One region of the Butyrivibrio sp. FCS006 genome, then DNA from elsewhere that is predicted to be linked to it. Evidence: riboswitches for the same ligand, from Rfam matches in the RefSeq annotation. Region 1 holds a riboswitch; the other holds the start of a gene.

Region 1 (9,153 bases):
CAGCAGCAGCCGGATCGGGTAAGACGGCTGTACTTGTTGAGCGCATCATCGGCATGGTCCTTGCCGGCCTTGATGTTGATCATCTTCTGGTGGTTACCTTCACCAAGGCAGCAGCTGCCCAGATGAAGGAGAAGATCACCGCAGCCATACAGGAGAAGCTGGCACAAGACCCTGACAACGAGCATCTGCAGAAGCAGGAGACGCTGATACATAACGCCCAGATAACAACAATTGACTCTTTCTGCCAATATGTTATAAGGAACAACTTTAACACCATTGGGCTTGATCCGTCTTTTAGAGTTGCGGATGAGGGAGAGCTTAAGCTCTTACAGGAAGAAGTCATGAGCAGCATGATAGAGGAGGAATATGAGGCTGCTAAACAGGCCTCGGACAGCGACTTCATATTTTTCATGGATTATTTCAGTCAGGGCAGCAGAGATGAAAGGGCCGTGGAGTTTATTAATGATCTCTTTAAGTTTTCTGTCAGTTGCGCATGGCCTGAAGAATGGATCAGGGAGAGGGCGTCTGATTACGAACTTTCAGACGAAGCCTTCGACGAACTTCCCTGGGTAAAAGAGTGCATGCGTTATGCAAAGAGTACCCTTAAGGAATGTGCCGATAAGATAGACAGAGCCTACAGGATGTGCCTAGAGCCCGACGGACCATACATGTACGGAGATCAGCTTGAAACTGAAAATGACAGTATTTATGCAGCTTTGCGATATGATACCTACGATGCCCTGTTTGACGGCCTTCGCGGGATTTCATTCGATAGATTGTCGACAAAAAGGGACCCTTCGGTGAATGCCGATAAGAGGGAGTTAGCTAAGGACCTTCGCGGAGATGTTAAAGACAGAATAGGGAAGCTCATCACAGATTACTTTGCCCTTCCTTCCGAGGCGGTTCTTGCAAACATGCAGCTGTGTGACAGGGCAGTCAAGGAACTGTGCAGGCTTACCCTGGAATTTAAATCCAGATTTGATGAACTTAAAAGAGAGAGGCAGATCATAGATTTCTCCGATATGGAGCACTTTGCCCTGCAGATTTTGGTGGATCCGGATACCAAAGAGCCCACTCAGGTCGCACTAGAGTACAGGGACTACTACAAAGAGGTCCTTATCGATGAGTACCAGGATTCAAACAATGTCCAGGAGATGATCCTTAAGGCAATTTCCGGAGAAGAGGCAGCTGGTAGCGAGAGGTTCATGGTTGGAGATGTCAAGCAGAGCATCTACAAGTTCAGACTTGCAAGACCTGAGATCTTCATGGAGAAATTCAGAAGCTACGACCGCGATGAAAAAGCCTCTGACAGGAGGATCGATCTTCACAAGAACTTCAGAAGCAGAAGCGAAGTTCTTGATATAACCAACTATATCTTTAAGAGGCTGATGGCAGGAGACCTTGGCGGCGTTGAGTACGATGAAGATGCCAGACTGGTTCGCGGAAGGGATTTCGAGGAGCCAGACTTTGACGTAACACCTGAGATGATCTTTATCGACGGAGCAGACACCCTTGATGAAGATTCGCCGGACGAAGAGGGCATCGGGGATATGTCTTCCAAGGAGAAGGAAGCTCTTTTCATAGCCGAGAGAATCAATAAGCTAAGAGAAGAGAACAGTGCTCTTATGTTCAAGGACATAGTGATCCTTTTAAGAGCTCCTTCGGGATGGGATGAAACCTTTAAGGATGTCCTGGAAGGTCAGGGAATTCCCACATATATCGATTCCAAGAGCGGATATCTGGATGCCTCGGAAGTGGCTATTTTGCTGGATTCCCTCAGCGTTATTGACAATCCCAGACAGGATGTGCCATTGACGGCTGTCATGCACTCATCCATTGGCGGTTTTAGTGATGAGGAGCTTGCTCTTATTCGCATAGCTATGAATAAAAGCGAAGAGCAGTTAAGGGGAGAAACGATATATGATGGCCTTATCAGTGACCTTGAGCTTTCAGATGGCCTCTCGGCCAAGGTGAAGGCGTTTACTGATACTCTTGAAGAGTACAGGCGTATGTCAACTTACACGCCTGTTCATGACCTTTTGCAGATCATAATTGATGATACGGATTACGAACAGATAGTTACTGCTATGCCCGGCGGAACCCAGAGAAGAGCCAATGTTGAGATGCTTCTTAACAAGGCAGCAGACTTTGAGAAGACCAGCTTTAGGGGGCTCTTCCACTTTGTCCGCTACATAGAGCACATCAAGGTTGTTCAGGTGGACTACGGCGAGGCGGGAACCATTGACGAGAACTCGGATGTCGTGCGCATCATGAGCATACACAAGAGTAAGGGACTGGAGTTCCCGGTTGTCTTTGTGGCAGGCCTTAGTAAGGATTTTGACAAAAGAGATACCTATGGCGATCTCATAATCGACATGGATCTGGGCATAGGTGTAAAGAGCATAAATACTGACCTTCGCGTTAAGTACGATACATTAAAGCGCAGGATCATAGCCGGCAAGATAGGAACCGATAACCTTGGGGAGGAGATAAGAGTACTCTACGTTGCCCTTACAAGAGCCAAGGAGAAGCTCATCATGACCTCCTACGTCAAGAATCTTGCAGGAACTCTGGAATCACAGCTAAAAGACTTATCTGTGCTGGGAGCTGCAGATGAGGCGCTTCCATATTCCATGAGAGTAGGCGCGGGCAATTATCTCTCCATGGTACTCCCATCTCTCATGCTTCATCCTTCCATGGGAGGACTTCTTGATAAGTATGAGCTGCCAAGACAGGACTATGATGCGCTTTTGGAAGGCGCCTGTGAAGCGCCGGTGCTTAAGATTAGTTCTGTGGGAGATAAGGACCTTCTTGACGGCATAAGGGCCGGAGCTTTTAAGGCAACTATGCGCAGACAGGCTCTGGAAAATGGCGGAAACATTGATGAGGAGCTCCTTGAGAGTCTTAAGGCGAAATTCTTTGCAAAGTACCCTCACGCTGATCTGAAAGGTCTTTTCACCAAGACTACGGTATCTGAGCTCAAGAAGAAGGCCATGGTGGATGAGGATGAGTTTGGGGTGGTTCCTGCTCCGTATGCTGCAGATGAGGAGCCTAAGGGCACTCTTACCGGCGCAGAGCGAGGAAGTGCCTACCACAGGGTCATGGAGCTTCTGGATAGTGATGCATTTGCAGACACATCTGCAGAGGGCCTTGGAGACTGGATTGCGATAGCGGCTCAGAAAGGCCTGATACCTGATGAGTACCGTGAGGTGGTAAAACCTGAGGACATAAGAACATATCTTTTAACGGACCTTGGAGCTCGCATGGGAGCTGCATTTGGCAGAGGCGAGCTCATGCGTGAGAAGCCTTTCATGATGGGGATTTCGGCAAAAGAGCTTGATCCGGGATTTCCGGAAGATGAGATGGTGCTGGTTCAGGGAATTGTGGATGCCTGGTTTATAGAGAATGGCGAGATAGTGCTTCTTGACTACAAGACCGATAAGGTCAGGGATGGCAAGGCACTGGTGGACAGATATGCTGTGCAGCTTGAACTCTACAAGAGGGCTCTGGAAGCCGCCACAAGAAAAAAGGTAAAGGAAGTATATATCTACTCCTTTACCCTTGAAAGCGTCATAAGGCTGGATTAAAGCAGAGTATAGACCAAGGCAAAAGCATTGGCTGCAATGTGCACCACCAGAGGGATGCTCAAAGTCCTATGCCTGTAATAGCTGTAGGTTATGATAAGCCCCATCAAAAAGCCGTATAGGGCCTGTACGGGGTGAAGATGATAAATGCCAAACAGAGCTGCTGTCAGGATAATTACGATGGCAGCTCTTTTTATGTGTCTGTTTAGAAAGTTAAAGAGAAAATATCTGAACAGTATCTCTTCCACCAATGGAGTGGCAAAGCAGTACACCATGATCAGTATGGCAGTCTCGCTTGATATGCTGAAAAGGCGCCTCTCCGGGCCCTGAAAGGACTCAAGGCTTGTAAGACCCATGGCATTAAATATAAGGGTCAGCACAAGGGCTGAAAGAGCGCCGATAAGAGCCCATATGGCATGGAGTTTTATTTGATTTAAAGTAAATGCTCTGTTATTCATAAAAAGCTATTGACAATCCTTGGGCATAATAGTTTAATTGACTTGAATTAAAAATAAACCGCTAGGGGAGCTATGCTGAGAGTGCTCGTGCGATGCACGACTAACCCTTATCACCTGACCCGGATAATACCGGCGTAGGGAAGCAACGATAACTCATAGACGTCAGAGTACATTATACTGTGCTTTTAATGTTTATGGAATATCAACGTCAGGAAACCTCCCAAGATAACGGTCATATAAAGGGAGGATTTTTTTATGAGTTTATTTCTTGAAAAGGTCGTTGAAGACGGCTACACATCTTACAACATCACAACAGGCGGATACATCCTGGTGGTGGTTCTTGCAATCCTTGCGTTTTTGGGTATCAGCTACTTTATAAATGCCGATGGCAAAGGAAAGCTCAGCGTTAAGCAGCTCACAGTATCAGCTCTTTGCCTTGCCCTTGCATTTGTTTTGTCAAACGTTAAGCTCTTTAAGCTTCCAATGGGCGGATCAGTTACAGTATTCAGCATGTTCTTTATCACATATATCGGATATCTCTACGGACCCAGAGTAAGCCTTGCATCAGCATTTGCTTACGGACTTCTTCAGATGATCGTTGATCCTTATATCATCAGTGTTCCACAGCTTCTGTGCGACTATGTGCTTGCTTTCACAGCTCTCGGTCTTGCAGGATTCTTCCACAACACTAAGTTTGGAATGTACAAGGGATACCTGGTTGGTGTATTCGGAAGATTCGTATTTGCAGTGCTCTCCGGAGTTGTATTCTTTGCAGACTATACACCTGAGGGAATGTCACCGATTGGCTATTCAGTAGCTTATAACGGAAGCTACCTTGCAGCTGAGGCAGTTCTCACAATTGTAGTTCTCTGCATTCCTGCAGTAAGAGTTGCTCTCAACAGAATCAAAAATGAGGCTCTTGAAAAGGGCGTAGTAAAAACTGCTCAGGCAGTATAAGGAAGTCAGGGAGTGAGTCAGTGGGGACGTTTCAGGAGTCAGAGGGACGGTTCTCTTGACTTCTTTTGCGATGCTAAAGAAGTCAAGAGAACCGTCCCTCTGACTCCTGAAACGTCCCCACTGACTCACTCCCTGACATAAAAAAGCCCGGCACATCGAAAGTGCCGGGCTATATTTATATTACAGTATCTGAATTCCGTTCCTGGTAGCCTCTTCAACCATATCCTCAGGCCAGATAGAGCACTGAACCTCTCCGATATGAGCTTTTCTTAAGAAGAACATACAAATTCTTGACTGACCGATTCCACCGCCGATGGTGTAAGGCAGCTCTTTGTCCAAAATTGCTTTCTGGAAAGGAAGCTCTGCTCGTTCGGTGCATCCTGCCTTCTCAAGCTGGCTCTTGAGTGACTCCTCATCAACTCTGATTCCCATACTTGAAAGCTCAAGAGCAATGTCAAGAACAGGGTAGTAAACGATGATGTCAGCATTAAGTGCCCAGTCGTCATAGTCCGGAGCTCTTCCGTCATGCTTATCACCTGAAGCAAGCTCATCACCGATCTGCATTATGCATACAGCACCCTTGGCTTTGGAAATGAAGTACTCACGCTCCTTGGGAGTGTTGTCCGGGAACATGTCCTCAAGCTCCTGGGTTGTGATAAAGAAGATATCCTCGGGAAGGATCTCCTCGATGTAGTCATACTGAATGGACATGAACTTCTCGGTCTTTCTGAGAACCTTGTAAACGTTCTTAACGGTTTCCTTGAGGAAATCAAGGTTTCTGTCCTCTTTATTTATAACCTTTTCCCAGTCCCACTGGTCAACGAAGATTGAGTGGATATTGTCAGGGATCTCATCACGTCTTACAGCGTTCATATCTGTGTAGAGACCTTCGCCAACATTGAATCCGTACTTCTTAAGGGCATATCTCTTCCATTTAGCAAGAGAGTGCACGATCTCAGCCGGACGCTCATTCTCATTGAGAATATCAAAGGCTACAGGGCGCTCAACGCCATTAAGATTGTCGTTAAGTCCTGACTCGGGAGTTACAAACAGGGGCGCTGTTACACGCTGAAGATTGAGCCTTGTTGCGAGCATTCCCTGAAAAAAGTCCTTGACGGTCTTGATTCCAACCTGTGTGTCGTGAAGATCAAGAGCTGATTTGTAGTTCTTTGGGATCTTAAGGTTTTCCATCTTATTTATTCCTCTTCAAATTTTAATTTCTTCCTACAATTTAATAACTTTTAGCGTATTAATGCAAGAAAAAGTTGTTATCCGGGTTCTGTTTTTCAACAACATTTTTTTCAAAAACAATTCACAAAATGGTCACAGACTTCTATTTACAAACCAATCTTAAAAATATAATATATTTTGAAGTTCGAAAACGATTTCGAAACTTAAAGTTTGTATTATGTTTTATGGTAGTAAGGAGTGATGTTTTATGTTAGGAGAATTGATTAAAAAGCACATTATGCTTAAGCCTGCTCAGGTTAAAGATTTTGTGGATGCTGCAACGAAGTGTGATTTTGATGTGGACATCTACTACAACAGATATGTTGTTGACGCTAAGTCAATCCTGGGCGTATTTGGTCTTGATCTTACACAGCCTCTTACAGTGGAGTACAGAGGTTACAACAAGAACTTCGAGACATTTCTTAACGCCATGGCTGTTTGATAAGGCTTGCATTAGTTAAATAGGGAAATAGGAGGAGGCTCTCTATGGTATAATCTTTGAGTGAAATACCATAGGGAGCTTTTTTTATGGAAATCAGAATATCAGTCAGGGGCCTTGTGGAATTTATTTTAAGGTCCGGTGACATAGACAATAGAATACATCAGGCAAGTGCAGATGCCATGCAGGAAGGCGGAAGGATCCACCGTATGATCCAGAAGAGCATGGGGCCTGATTACCACGCCGAGGAGCCTCTTTTATATAAAAAGAGCTATGAAAACTATGATCTGATCGTGGAGGGCCGTGCTGACGGAATCCTGGATAAGTATATGGATCAGCCTGTGAGCGCGCTGGAGATGGGACAGAGTTCTTTCCTGCCTACAGAGCGCTATGCACCCATGATCGACGAGATAAAGGGCACCTACAGGGAACTTGCCAAGATGAAGGAGCCTGTATCAGTGCATCTGGCTCAGGCCAAGTGCTACGCAGCCATGTATCTTCTTGACCGTCACTATCCGGAAGTTGACGTCAGGATGACTTATTGCAACATGGACACAGAGGAGAAAAAGTTCTTCGACTTCACCTTCACATATGCCGAGATAACACAGTGGTTCTCAGGCCTTATCGAGATGTACAGGAAATGGGCAGATTTTGAGTGTGATTGGGGGCTTGAGCGCACCATGTCCATAAAGGCCGTAAACTTCCCATTCACCTACAGAGAAGGACAAAAAGACCTTGCAGCTGCGGTTTACAGAACCATTGTCCACAAGAAAAAGCTGTTTTTGGAGGCGCCTACAGGCACGGGTAAGACCATTTCCACCGTATTTCCCACGGTAAAGGCCATGGGGGAGGGGAAGGTCTCCAAGATCTTCTACCTGACAGCCAAGACCATAACAAGAACTGTGGCCGAAGAGGCCTTTAATATCATGCGCTCATCTCAGGGCCTTAAGTTCAAGACCGTGACCATAACAGCAAGAGATAAGATCTGCTTTATCGATGAAGCCACAAGGAACTGTAATCCCGTGGCATGTCCCTACGCCAAGGGGCACTATGACCGCATCAACGATGCCATATTTGATATGCTCACACATGAGGATAACTTTGACAGGGACACCATCACAGAGTATGCCAAAAAGCACGAAGTATGCCCCTTTGAGATGTCTCTGGACATGAGCCTTTGGAGCGATGCCATAATCTGCGACTACAACTATGTATTCGATCCTTTTGTATATTTAAGGCGCTTCTTTGCTGACGGAATAAGGCACGACTATGCCTTTTTGGTGGATGAGACCCACAACCTTCTTGAGAGAGGAAGGGAGATGTACAGTGCCGTCCTTCGGAAAGAGAGCTTTTTGGACCTCAAGAACAAAATCAAAGACTATCACCCAAGAATCGTATCAGCCCTTACCAAGTGCAACAGTGCTCTTTTGGAACTGAAAAGAGAGTGCGACGAGATGAAGGTATATGGCTCAATCGAGAGATTTATTCAGCCGTTGGACAGACTATCCGCGGTCATGAACGAATACCTTGAAGATCACTCAGAAGGGCCCTTTAGGGATGAAATACTGCAGTTTTACTTTGATATATCAAGATTTCTTACAATATATGACCTCTTGGATGACCACTATACAATCTACGGAGAATATGCAGAGGACGGAAGTTTTCTGCTTAGACTTGCGTGCATAGATCCGTCCAGGAATCTCTCTGCCTGCATGAGCAGAGGAGTATCCTCAATACTCTTTTCCGCAACACTTCTGCCAATTCAGTATTACAAGGGACTTCTTGGCGGAGATGACAAGGACTTCGAGATTTATGCCAAGTCCATATTTGATCCTTCAAGACTTGGAATATTCATCGGCTCTGATGTGACCAGCAGATATTCCAAGAGAAGCGATGATATGTATTACAAAGTTGCTAATTACATCCACAGCGTTGTAAGTGCCAGAAGCGGAAACTATCTGATATTCTTCCCCTCGCACCAGTTCCTTGAGGAGGTTTATATCGCTTATGAGGATAATTTCTATGATCCCGATTCGACAGATATTCTTGTGCAAAAGAGCTATATGACCGAGGAAGCCAGAGAAGACTTCCTGGGAAGATTCTCTGAGGGCAATAGCCTTGATCTCTCTGAGATAATCCATATGGACATGGAGGTCGTAGAGGACAAAAACGTCCTTGGCTTTTGTGTGATGGGTGGAATCTTCAGTGAGGGTATCGATCTTAAGTATGACAGCCTCATAGGCGTTATAGTTGTTGGAACGGGAATCCCCATGGTATGCAATGAGAGAGAAGTCATAAGAAATTACTTTGATCAAAAGGGCCTTGATGGCTTTGATTACGCCTACAAGTATCCGGGAATGAATAAGGTCCTTCAGGCAGCCGGAAGAGTAATAAGGACCAGCGAGGACGTTGGCGTTGTTGCGCTCCTTGATGACAGGTTCCTTCAGGCTACTTATAAGGCTCTTTTCCCGAGAGAATGGAGAGG
Region 2 (9,153 bases), on a different contig from region 1:
AGGGATGAGCTTGACTGGGCTAAATTAAATGCATGTCCCGGGTGCGGAGCATGCTCTTTTATAGGAACAGCATCAACCATGCAGATAATGGCAGAAGCGCTTGGACTTGCTCTTCCGGGAAGTGCACTTTTACCTGCGGACGGAGAAGAGATAAGAAGCTGCGCTTACAGATCAGGACAGCGAGCAGTAGAAATGGCAGGCTCTAATGATATGCGTCCATCGAATATCTTAAGCCTAAAGAGCTTTGAAAATGCTATTCTGGTCCATGCTGCTATTTCAGGATCCACAAACGCTCTGATGCATCTGCCGGCAATTGCACATGAACTTGGTATTGAGATAGACGGTGATACTTTTGACAGGCTTCACAGGGGAGCCCATTACATATTGAATATAAGACCTGCAGGCCATTGGCCGGCTGAGTGCTTCCACTATGCAGGCGGTGTTCCGAGGATCATGGAGGAAATCAAAGACCAACTTCATCTTGATGTAATGACCATTTCAGGTAAGACTCTTTTAGAAAATCTGGAAGAACTAAAGAAAAACGGCTATTATGAGAAGTGCGAACTTGGCCTTTCAGACTTTTGTAGACGTTATGGCATTACAGTTTCAAGAGAAGATATAATAAGACCATATACTGATCCCATAGGTACGGATGGAAGCATCGTGATTCTCAAAGGAAATCTCGCACCCGAAGGCGCCGTAATAAAGCATACAGCATGTCCAAGAGAGATGATGAAGGCTGTTCTTTATGCCAGACCTTTTGATTCTGAAGAGGAATGTCTTGATGCAGTGCTTCACCACAAGGTGCAGAAAAATGATGCGGTATTTATAAGATATGAAGGACCTAAAGGCAGCGGAATGCCTGAGATGTTCTATACATCTGAAGCCATCAGCTCGGATAAAGAGCTGGGAAGGTCCATAGCGCTTATAACTGACGGAAGATTCTCCGGAGCATCTACAGGCCCTGTAATTGGTCACTGTTCTCCGGAAGCAGCATCGGGTGGACCTATTGCTCTTGTCGAGGAGGGAGATCTCATAGAACTTGATGTGATGGAGCGAAAGCTAAATATCGTTGGCATCAAGGGAGAGAGAAAAACTCCTGAAGAGATAGAAGAAATCCTTAAAAAGCGCAGAGAGAGCTGGATGCCACGAAAGAGAAGATACACCAAAGGCGTATTAAAGCTCTTTGCCAATCACGCCGTAAGTCCAATGAAAGGCGCATATTTAGAGTAATGCTGAGGAGTAAAAATGAGTAGAAAAATATTGATCATAAATACAGGCGGAACATTGTCTGCCGTAATGAAGAGTAACGGCCTTATACCGGGACTTTCAATCCATGACATGCAAAAAGAGCTTCAGATGGTATCGGGAGATACTGATATTGAGATTGAGGACTTTTGCTCAGTGGACAGTGCAAATATTTTCCCGGAAGACTGGAGCTTGCTGGCAAAAAGAATAAGCCAGTGCCGTAACGACTATGATGGAATTGTAGTGATCCATGGCACGGATACACTGGCATATACCTCGTCTATGCTCTCATATATGCTGAGGAACATAAATATTCCCGTTGTAATAACGGGCTCGCAGCTTTCTATCACTAATCCTGTTGCTGATGCGATGGAAAATTGCAGATGCGCCATTCATATGGCAGCCAGCCAGATACCGGGTGTTTTTGTGGCATTTAACAGAAAAGTAATGCTCGGATGCAGGGCTTCAAAAGTAAGGTCACTTAGTTTCGATGCGTTTGAAAGTATCAATTATCCTAACATCGCTACTATAAGCTCACTTGGAATGAAGATTGATACGTCGGCAGTTCCGGAGAGAACAGGGATTTTCAAACTTACAGATACCTATTCAGACAAGGTCTGCATGATCAAAATGTTCCCCGGAATACACAGGAGCTTCATCGAATCAATTGCTGATCAGGGATATAAGGGAATATATATCGAAGCCTATGGAATCGGAGGAATGCCTTTTATCAAGCATGACTTCATAGGAGCATTGGACAAGCTTATTCAGAGCGGAATCACAGTGGTTGTCGGAACCCAGTGCCGGTACGAAGGCACCAAGATGGATGTCTATGAAACAGGTAAAAGAGCTCTTGAAATCGGTGCACTTGAAGCTCACGACATGACAACAGAAGCAGCCCTTACAAAGCTCATGTGGATACTTGGACTGACTGAGGATGTAAAAGAAATACGTGATAATTATTCTATAAATGTAGCAGGAGAAATGGCGTAACATATGAACAATAATGAAGTTTATGAGCAGGTAAAAGAAAGACTGATCAGATATGCAAAGATCGATACTCAGTCGGCGGAATATACCGGGCACTGGCCAACAACAGAGAAGCAAAAAGACCTTGCACGTGTGCTTAAGGATGAGCTTATAAGCATAGGCGTATCCGATGTTTATATGGATGAAAAAGGATGCGTTGTATATGGCAGAATTCCTTCAAATGTGCAGGATAGTCAGGTAATGCCTATAGGATTCATTGCCCATATTGATACAGCTCCCGATGCCAGCGGAACAAATGTTAAGCCCTGGGTTTTGGAAAACTACGATGGCGGAGACATAGTTCTTAATAAAGAGAAGAACATCGTAATGAAGGCTTCAGACTATTCAAACCTTAGTATGTACATAGGACAGGACCTTATACTGACGGACGGAACAACACTGCTTGGAGGGGATGACAAGGCTTCGATTGCAGCCATCATGTCTTTTGCCCAGTATCTGGTTGACCACGGCGATGTAAAGCATGGAGACATTTGCATTGCCTTTACTCCCGATGAGGAAGTGGGAGGACTTGCAAGGGACCTGGATTTTGAGAGGTTTGGAGCAAAGGTGGCCTACACTTTGGACGGCGACCACCTCGGCTGGTATGAGGATGAGACCTTCAATGCATCGGAAGCGGTGTTTGACTTTACGGGCAGAAGCGTACATACAGGCACAGCCAAAGGCATCATGATAAATGCAGTGGATATGGCAGCTGAGTTAATGGCTATGTTGCCAAAGAAAGAAAAGCCCCAGTATACCGAAGGAGTGGAAGGCTTTTATCATCTGATCTCCTGCGAGAGCGACTGTGAGCATGCAAGGATAAGGCTGCTCATTCGTGACTTTGACCACGACAACTTCAAAAGGCGCGAAGACTTCCTTAAGGAGTGTGCAGATAAGCTGAGAGCAGACTATGGTGATGAGCGTGTGAAGCTTACGATCATCCATCAGTACAGCAACATGAAGGAAGTTCTGAAAGATGTTCCGTTCATGATAGACATCTTAAAGGATGCGATAAAGAAAGCAGGTATAGAGCCTGTCTGCGAACCCTTCAGGGGAGGAACCGACGGAGCAGCCCTCTCATTCAGAGGCCTTCCGTGCCCGAATCTCTCAGCAGGTTATGAAAACGCCCACGGAAGATTTGAGTATGTACCAATACAGTCTATGGTAAAAAATGTAGAGATATTGCTGAATATCTGTGAAAGCGCTATTGCATATGCCGACAATGCGTGATATATTCTATAACTGAAGGTCGCAAAGACCTGCAAACACAACAAAATACCGGACAAGGGGAGCTGATAATGGCTGAGAGGTGCATGAGCACGACCCTAAACCTGATTTGGATAATGCCAACGTAGGAATCGTCAATTAGTATGCGTAATTAGCGTCATCTGTATCAGATGGCGCTTTTTTATGTCCATCTGACAGAATGTGCTAAAACTCTCTCAGTCATGATCAAACGTAATTGATATGACTTATGATCTTTGGGATATTCACCCACAAATACACATCTTAACCAACTACATTACTGCTTGTGACGTGGTAAATGCATGTCTTTCCGTAGGAGCTACGGCAATAGGAGGAGATGCCCTGTGCGAGTGTGCGCAGATAACAGAGAACTGCGATGGCCTTGTCATCAACACAGGAACTCCATCACCTGAGAGGCTAAAGGTCTTTTTAGCATCAGGCAAAAGAGCTAACGAACTGGATATACCGGTCGTGCTGGATCCGGTAGGCGCCGGTGCAACTGACTTTCGAAGAGATATGTTAAAAGAGCTTTTGGCAAAAGTTCGCTTTGCCTGCATCAGAGGAAATGCATCGGAAATTAAGGCGATATGCGAAATACTCGGCATCTCTAAAGGAGAGAAAGTTACGCAGGTATTTGCCGGTGTGGAAGATATTGGGAGCCGTTTGCCTAAAAAAGATTTGCTAAGTCTCTCCAAAGCAACAAAGGCTGTGGTCGTTGTAAGCGGAGAAAACGTGTTGATAGCAGATGCTTCTTCAAATCTGATCTATAAACTACCCGGTGGCAGCAGCATGCAAAAGCTCTTTACCGGAGCAGGATGTATGATGAGCGCCATAATCGGCTCATACCTTGGTGCTGCAAAAAAAGAAGATGAGACAGATGATTATGTAAATGCCATCAGGGAAGGTGTTTTACTTTATCAGATAAACGCCGCCAGGGCAGAGCTCTTTTGCCAAAAAGAAAAAAGACTCGGGACTATGGAGTACAAGAATGCTCTCATCGATCAGCTGAGTCTTACAAGGCTTAGCAGGAGAGGGCGTTTTAGAAGACTTGATACGTTTCTGTATGCAATAACTAACAGAGATATCCTACAGGGGGAAATAAGTCTGTCGGAGGCTGTTGAACAGGCTATTCTGGGCGGAGCAACAATGATACAGCTCCGGGAGAAAAACATGACCACAACTGAATACATAAAAACGGCGGTCAAGGTCAATCAGATATGTGAGAACTATGATATTCCTCTTATCATCAATGACAACGTGGAAGTATGCCGAGTGGTAGGGGCAGCAGGCGTCCATTTAGGGCTTGAAGATGAGTCGATAGAAAAGGCAAGGGAGGTTCTTGGAAGGGACTTCATAATCGGTGCAACGGCCCACAATCTTGGAGAGGCAAAAAGAGCTCTTTTACAAGGAGCTGACTATCTTGGCGTTGGTGCAGCCTTTGGGTCAGACACAAAGAAGGACGCAAAGCCTATGATGAACCTTGAAACCTATAGGGACATCACATCAAGTATGTCGATTCCGGTGGTCGCCATCGGCGGAATAACAGGTGAAAACCTGCATCATTTGTCGGGACTTGGTCTTTCCGGAATTGCAGTGATATCAAGCATCTTTGGTGCTTCTGATATAAAAGAAAACACAAAAAGCCTTAAGGAAAAGGCTAAGGAGGAGATTTTAGGATGAAGAAAGAATCAGTAGTTAAGCTTGTATTATCGGGAATGTTTGTGGCACTGGCGGTTGTACTCTCGACATTTTCGATACCGGTTGGAGGCTCAAAGTGCTTTCCAATCCAGCACATGGTAAATGTTCTCTCTGCGGTATTCTTAGGACCATGGTATGGCGTTGGAATTGCCTTCTGCACCTCACTTATCAGAAATTTGTTGGGGACAGGAACACTTCTTGCTTTCCCGGGGAGCATGATCGGAGCTCTTTGCTGCGGACTTGTTTACAAATACACAGGTAAGCTCACATTCACATATGTAGCTGAGATCATAGGAACGGGTATCATCGGAGGCTTACTTGCTTACCCGGTTGCTGCTTTTGTTATGGGAAAAGAGGTAGCTCTTTTCGTATATGTAGTACCTTTCCTTGTGAGCACGGTAGGCGGAACGCTGATTGCAGCAGTCCTTATCACGGTACTCAAGCAGAATCATGTCCTTGAGAAACTGCAGACACTGGTAAAAGAGGGCAGGATAGCAAGATGAAAAAGAAGTGTGCGCTTACGATAGCAGGAAGTGATTCAAGCGGCGGAGCAGGAATCCAGGCCGACCTTAAGACCATGCACGGCTGCGGAGTATATGGAATGAGTGCCATTACAGCCGTTACGGCCCAGAATACCACCGGAGTAAAGAGTATCATGAAGGTTAGTAAAGAGGTGCTCTCGGATCAGCTGGATATGGTATTTTCTGATATCTTCCCGGATGCGGTCAAGATCGGAATGACCTTTCAGAGTGACCTTATAGAGTCTATCGCCGACAGGCTTGAGTTCTATAATGCAAAAAACATCGTTCTTGATCCCGTTATGGTCGCAACCAGCGGAGCAAGGCTCATGGAAGAAGACGGGATAACTGCGCTCTGCAAGAAACTTATTCCGCTTGCAGATCTTATTACACCGAATATCCCTGAGGCAGAAGTTCTTCTGGGGGCAGGAGAGATAAAAAGCAGGGAAGATATGGAAAGAGCAGCCGTGAAGATTGCTGAGATTTATGGCTGCAACTGCCTTGTTAAAGGCGGTCATATGGTAAGCGAAAGGTTGTCCTGTGACGTGCTTGCAACAACAGGAGGGAAGCTTTATTGGTACGAGTCTGAGAGGGTTGATAATCCAAACACCCACGGAACAGGCTGTACATTATCCAGTGCGATTGCTTCTTACCTGGCATTTGGCTGTGACATTTGTGGCAGCATAAAAAATGCCAAGCAGTACCTTGATAAATCCATAAGAGAGGGGCTTGATCTAGGAACCGGTCATGGGCCGCTTTGGCATGTATTTGTATAAAAAACAATCAGGAGAGAGCGTATGAACTTAGTTAATGAAAGACCTTATTCCACACAGATGGAGGCTGCCAGAAAAGGCATAGTGACGCCTGAAATGAAGGTGGTGGCAGAAAAGGAAAACAGAGATACTGAATTTATCAGGCAGATGGTTGCGGAGGGGAAAGTAGTTATCCCCGCAAATCCGAATCATAAAGGCCTTGATCCCAACGGAGTCGGAAGTATGCTAAAGACCAAGATCAACGTAAATCTTGGCGTGAGCAGAGACTGTAAGGACTTGGACGTAGAGATGAAGAAGGTAATGAAGGCAGTAGACATGGGGGCTGAGGCTATCATGGATCTCTCAAGCCACGGCGACACACAGCCATTTAGACAAAAGCTTTGTTCATCATGCCCTGCGATGATAGGTACTGTGCCTATCTATGATTCAGTCATACATTACAAAAGAGATCTTGCAACCCTGACAGCAAAGGATTTTGTGGACGTTGTCAGACTCCATGCAGAGGATGGTGTAGATTTTGTTACCCTTCACTGCGGAATAAGCAGAAATACCATAGAGCAGATAAAAAACGGCAAGAGAGAGATGAACATTGTAAGCCGTGGAGGAAGTCTTGTATTTGCATGGATGGCAATGACAGGACAGGAGAATCCATTCTACGAGTATTATGATGAGATTCTTGAGATATGCAGAGAACACGATGTGACCATAAGCCTTGGCGATGCATGCCGTCCGGGATGTCTTGCCGATGCAACAGACAGATGTCAGATAGAGGAACTTATAAGGCTTGGCGAACTTACAGAGAGGGCATGGGCAAGAGATGTTCAGGTTATGGTGGAAGGTCCGGGACATGTGCCTATGGATCAAATAGAAGCTAACATGAAGATACAGCAGACTATCTGCAAGGGAGCTCCTTTCTATGTTCTTGGACCTCTTGTGACAGACATAGCACCGGGATATGATCACATCACGGCAGCAATTGGCGGAGCTATCGCAGCTGCTTCCGGAGCAGCATTTTTGTGCTATGTAACTCCCGCAGAGCACCTTGCTCTGCCTAACGTGGATGACGTACATCAGGGAATCATAGCCAGTAAGATTGCAGCCCACGCAGCGGATATTGCAAAAGGAATCCCCGGAGCAAGAGACAGAGATGATCGCATGGCTAAGGCCAGAAGAAACCTTGACTGGGATGCACAGTGGCTGGAGGCACTTGACCCAGCTACAGCCAAGGCTATAAGAGATAGCAGAGCGCCTGAGGATGACCACAGCGATACCTGCAGCATGTGCGGTAAGTTCTGCGCTGTACGAAGCATGAACAAGGCGCTTGCCGGAGAGTATATAGATATCCTGTAATCAGCCATCGCCCCTGGGGGTTGGGGGGCATCACAAAAGACGCATTGACAGGTAGTTGTTATGTCTGAGAAATGTTATGCATGCGATTTTCTATATATATCAGAAAAAGTACTCGATGGGCGTAGAAAATGCTATCATAGTAGAATGTGTAATGGCTAATAGTCGGGGGTGAGGAAGATATGAAGGACTGGATCAGAAACCGGTATGTTATTCGGGACTATATTGAATACTTTCTGATATATTGCTTCGGAGGATGGCTGTATGAGTCTATATGGTGCGATGTGATATATCATCGCAGAGGATTCCTGAACAGAGGAACATTATTTGGGCCGTGGCTTCCTATTTACGGAATCGGATTCTTCATTATCCTTGGCATATTCAGACTGCTTAAGATCAAAAAGCCCTGGACGGTATTTATTGTCGGAGGCCTGATAGCTACGATAGCAGAATTGATCGCAAGCTACATCATGGACAAGACTGTTGGCGGATTCACCTGGAACTATTCCACATACTTCATGAATTATAAAGGAAGGGTTGCGCTGGTTCCAAGTCTGATGTTTGGCCTGCTCATCTGCCTGGCAATATGCGTTATACATCCGGCTATTGTAAAGTTTCAGAACAAGTACAAAGACAATCGCATCCATAATATTATCTTTATTGCGGTATTTGCGCTGTTTATTGTGGATCTGATCTGCCGTATATGGCTTGGCCCCAACTTTAAGGGATAAAAGAGGCGAAATGTATGAAGGGAAGAAGATTTAACTACATGATAAATACGATCAGATAACATAAAAAACAGCCCGAAAGCCAAGTGACTTCCGGGCTGCTTTATGTTTTTTACTTAAGGAGCTTAGAACCGGCAAAGATAACGATGCAGGATCCGATAACAGCGAATATTAAACCTGCAAGGATTCCTGATCCATGAATATTCAGAAGACCAAGTACGAGGTTTCCTACAAAACCACCCACAACACCAAGAATGATGTTTCTGAGAAGGCTGCCCTCGTTATTCATGATTTTGCCTGCAAGCCATCCTGCGATTGCTCCAACAATAAGTCCTGTAATAAGACCAAGTCCATTAAACATAATTAATCCCCTTTCGAAATACTTATTTTCAGGACTTAGTATATCAAAAAAGGATTGCGAAATAAATAACAAAACTGCAAGATAGCACATACTAATTCGCCAACAACGTTCTGTATCAGGCTTGGCACGGGTGCTATCATTATGCTATATTCAGATGGATGTTTTATATAGAGGAGGAAGTGTTATGAATCTTAAACCAAAAAGAG

The links. Region 1 has a riboswitch for thiamine pyrophosphate ahead of thiT (energy-coupled thiamine transporter ThiT). Riboswitches for the same ligand answer to the same signal wherever they lie in the genome.
Region 2: another riboswitch for thiamine pyrophosphate. It lies ahead of thiE (thiamine phosphate synthase); the one in region 1 lies ahead of thiT (energy-coupled thiamine transporter ThiT).

What each region holds. Positions count from the first base shown of each region.
Region 1 is NZ_KE384203.1:310,085-319,237, reverse strand. It holds gene addA (helicase-exonuclease AddAB subunit AddA) at 1-3,587, shown strand, start outside; gene G633_RS0108610 (CPBP family intramembrane glutamic endopeptidase) at 3,584-4,042, opposite strand; TPP riboswitch at 4,096-4,200, shown strand; gene thiT (energy-coupled thiamine transporter ThiT) at 4,298-4,999, shown strand; gene asnA (aspartate--ammonia ligase) at 5,180-6,190, opposite strand; gene G633_RS0108595 (HPr family phosphocarrier protein) at 6,438-6,671, shown strand; gene G633_RS0108590 (ATP-dependent DNA helicase) at 6,758-9,153, shown strand, end outside.
Region 2 is NZ_AUKB01000008.1:178,283-187,435, forward strand. It holds gene ilvD (dihydroxy-acid dehydratase) at 1-1,233, shown strand, start outside; gene G633_RS0100900 (asparaginase) at 1,249-2,241, shown strand; gene pepT (peptidase T) at 2,245-3,507, shown strand; TPP riboswitch at 3,553-3,653, shown strand; gene thiE (thiamine phosphate synthase) at 3,745-5,202, shown strand; gene thiW (energy coupling factor transporter S component ThiW) at 5,199-5,723, shown strand; gene thiD (bifunctional hydroxymethylpyrimidine kinase/phosphomethylpyrimidine kinase) at 5,720-6,514, shown strand; gene thiC (phosphomethylpyrimidine synthase ThiC) at 6,536-7,861, shown strand; gene G633_RS0100930 (putative ABC transporter permease) at 8,041-8,589, shown strand; gene G633_RS0100935 (GlsB/YeaQ/YmgE family stress response membrane protein) at 8,699-8,947, opposite strand; gene hflK (FtsH protease activity modulator HflK) at 9,132-9,153, shown strand, end outside.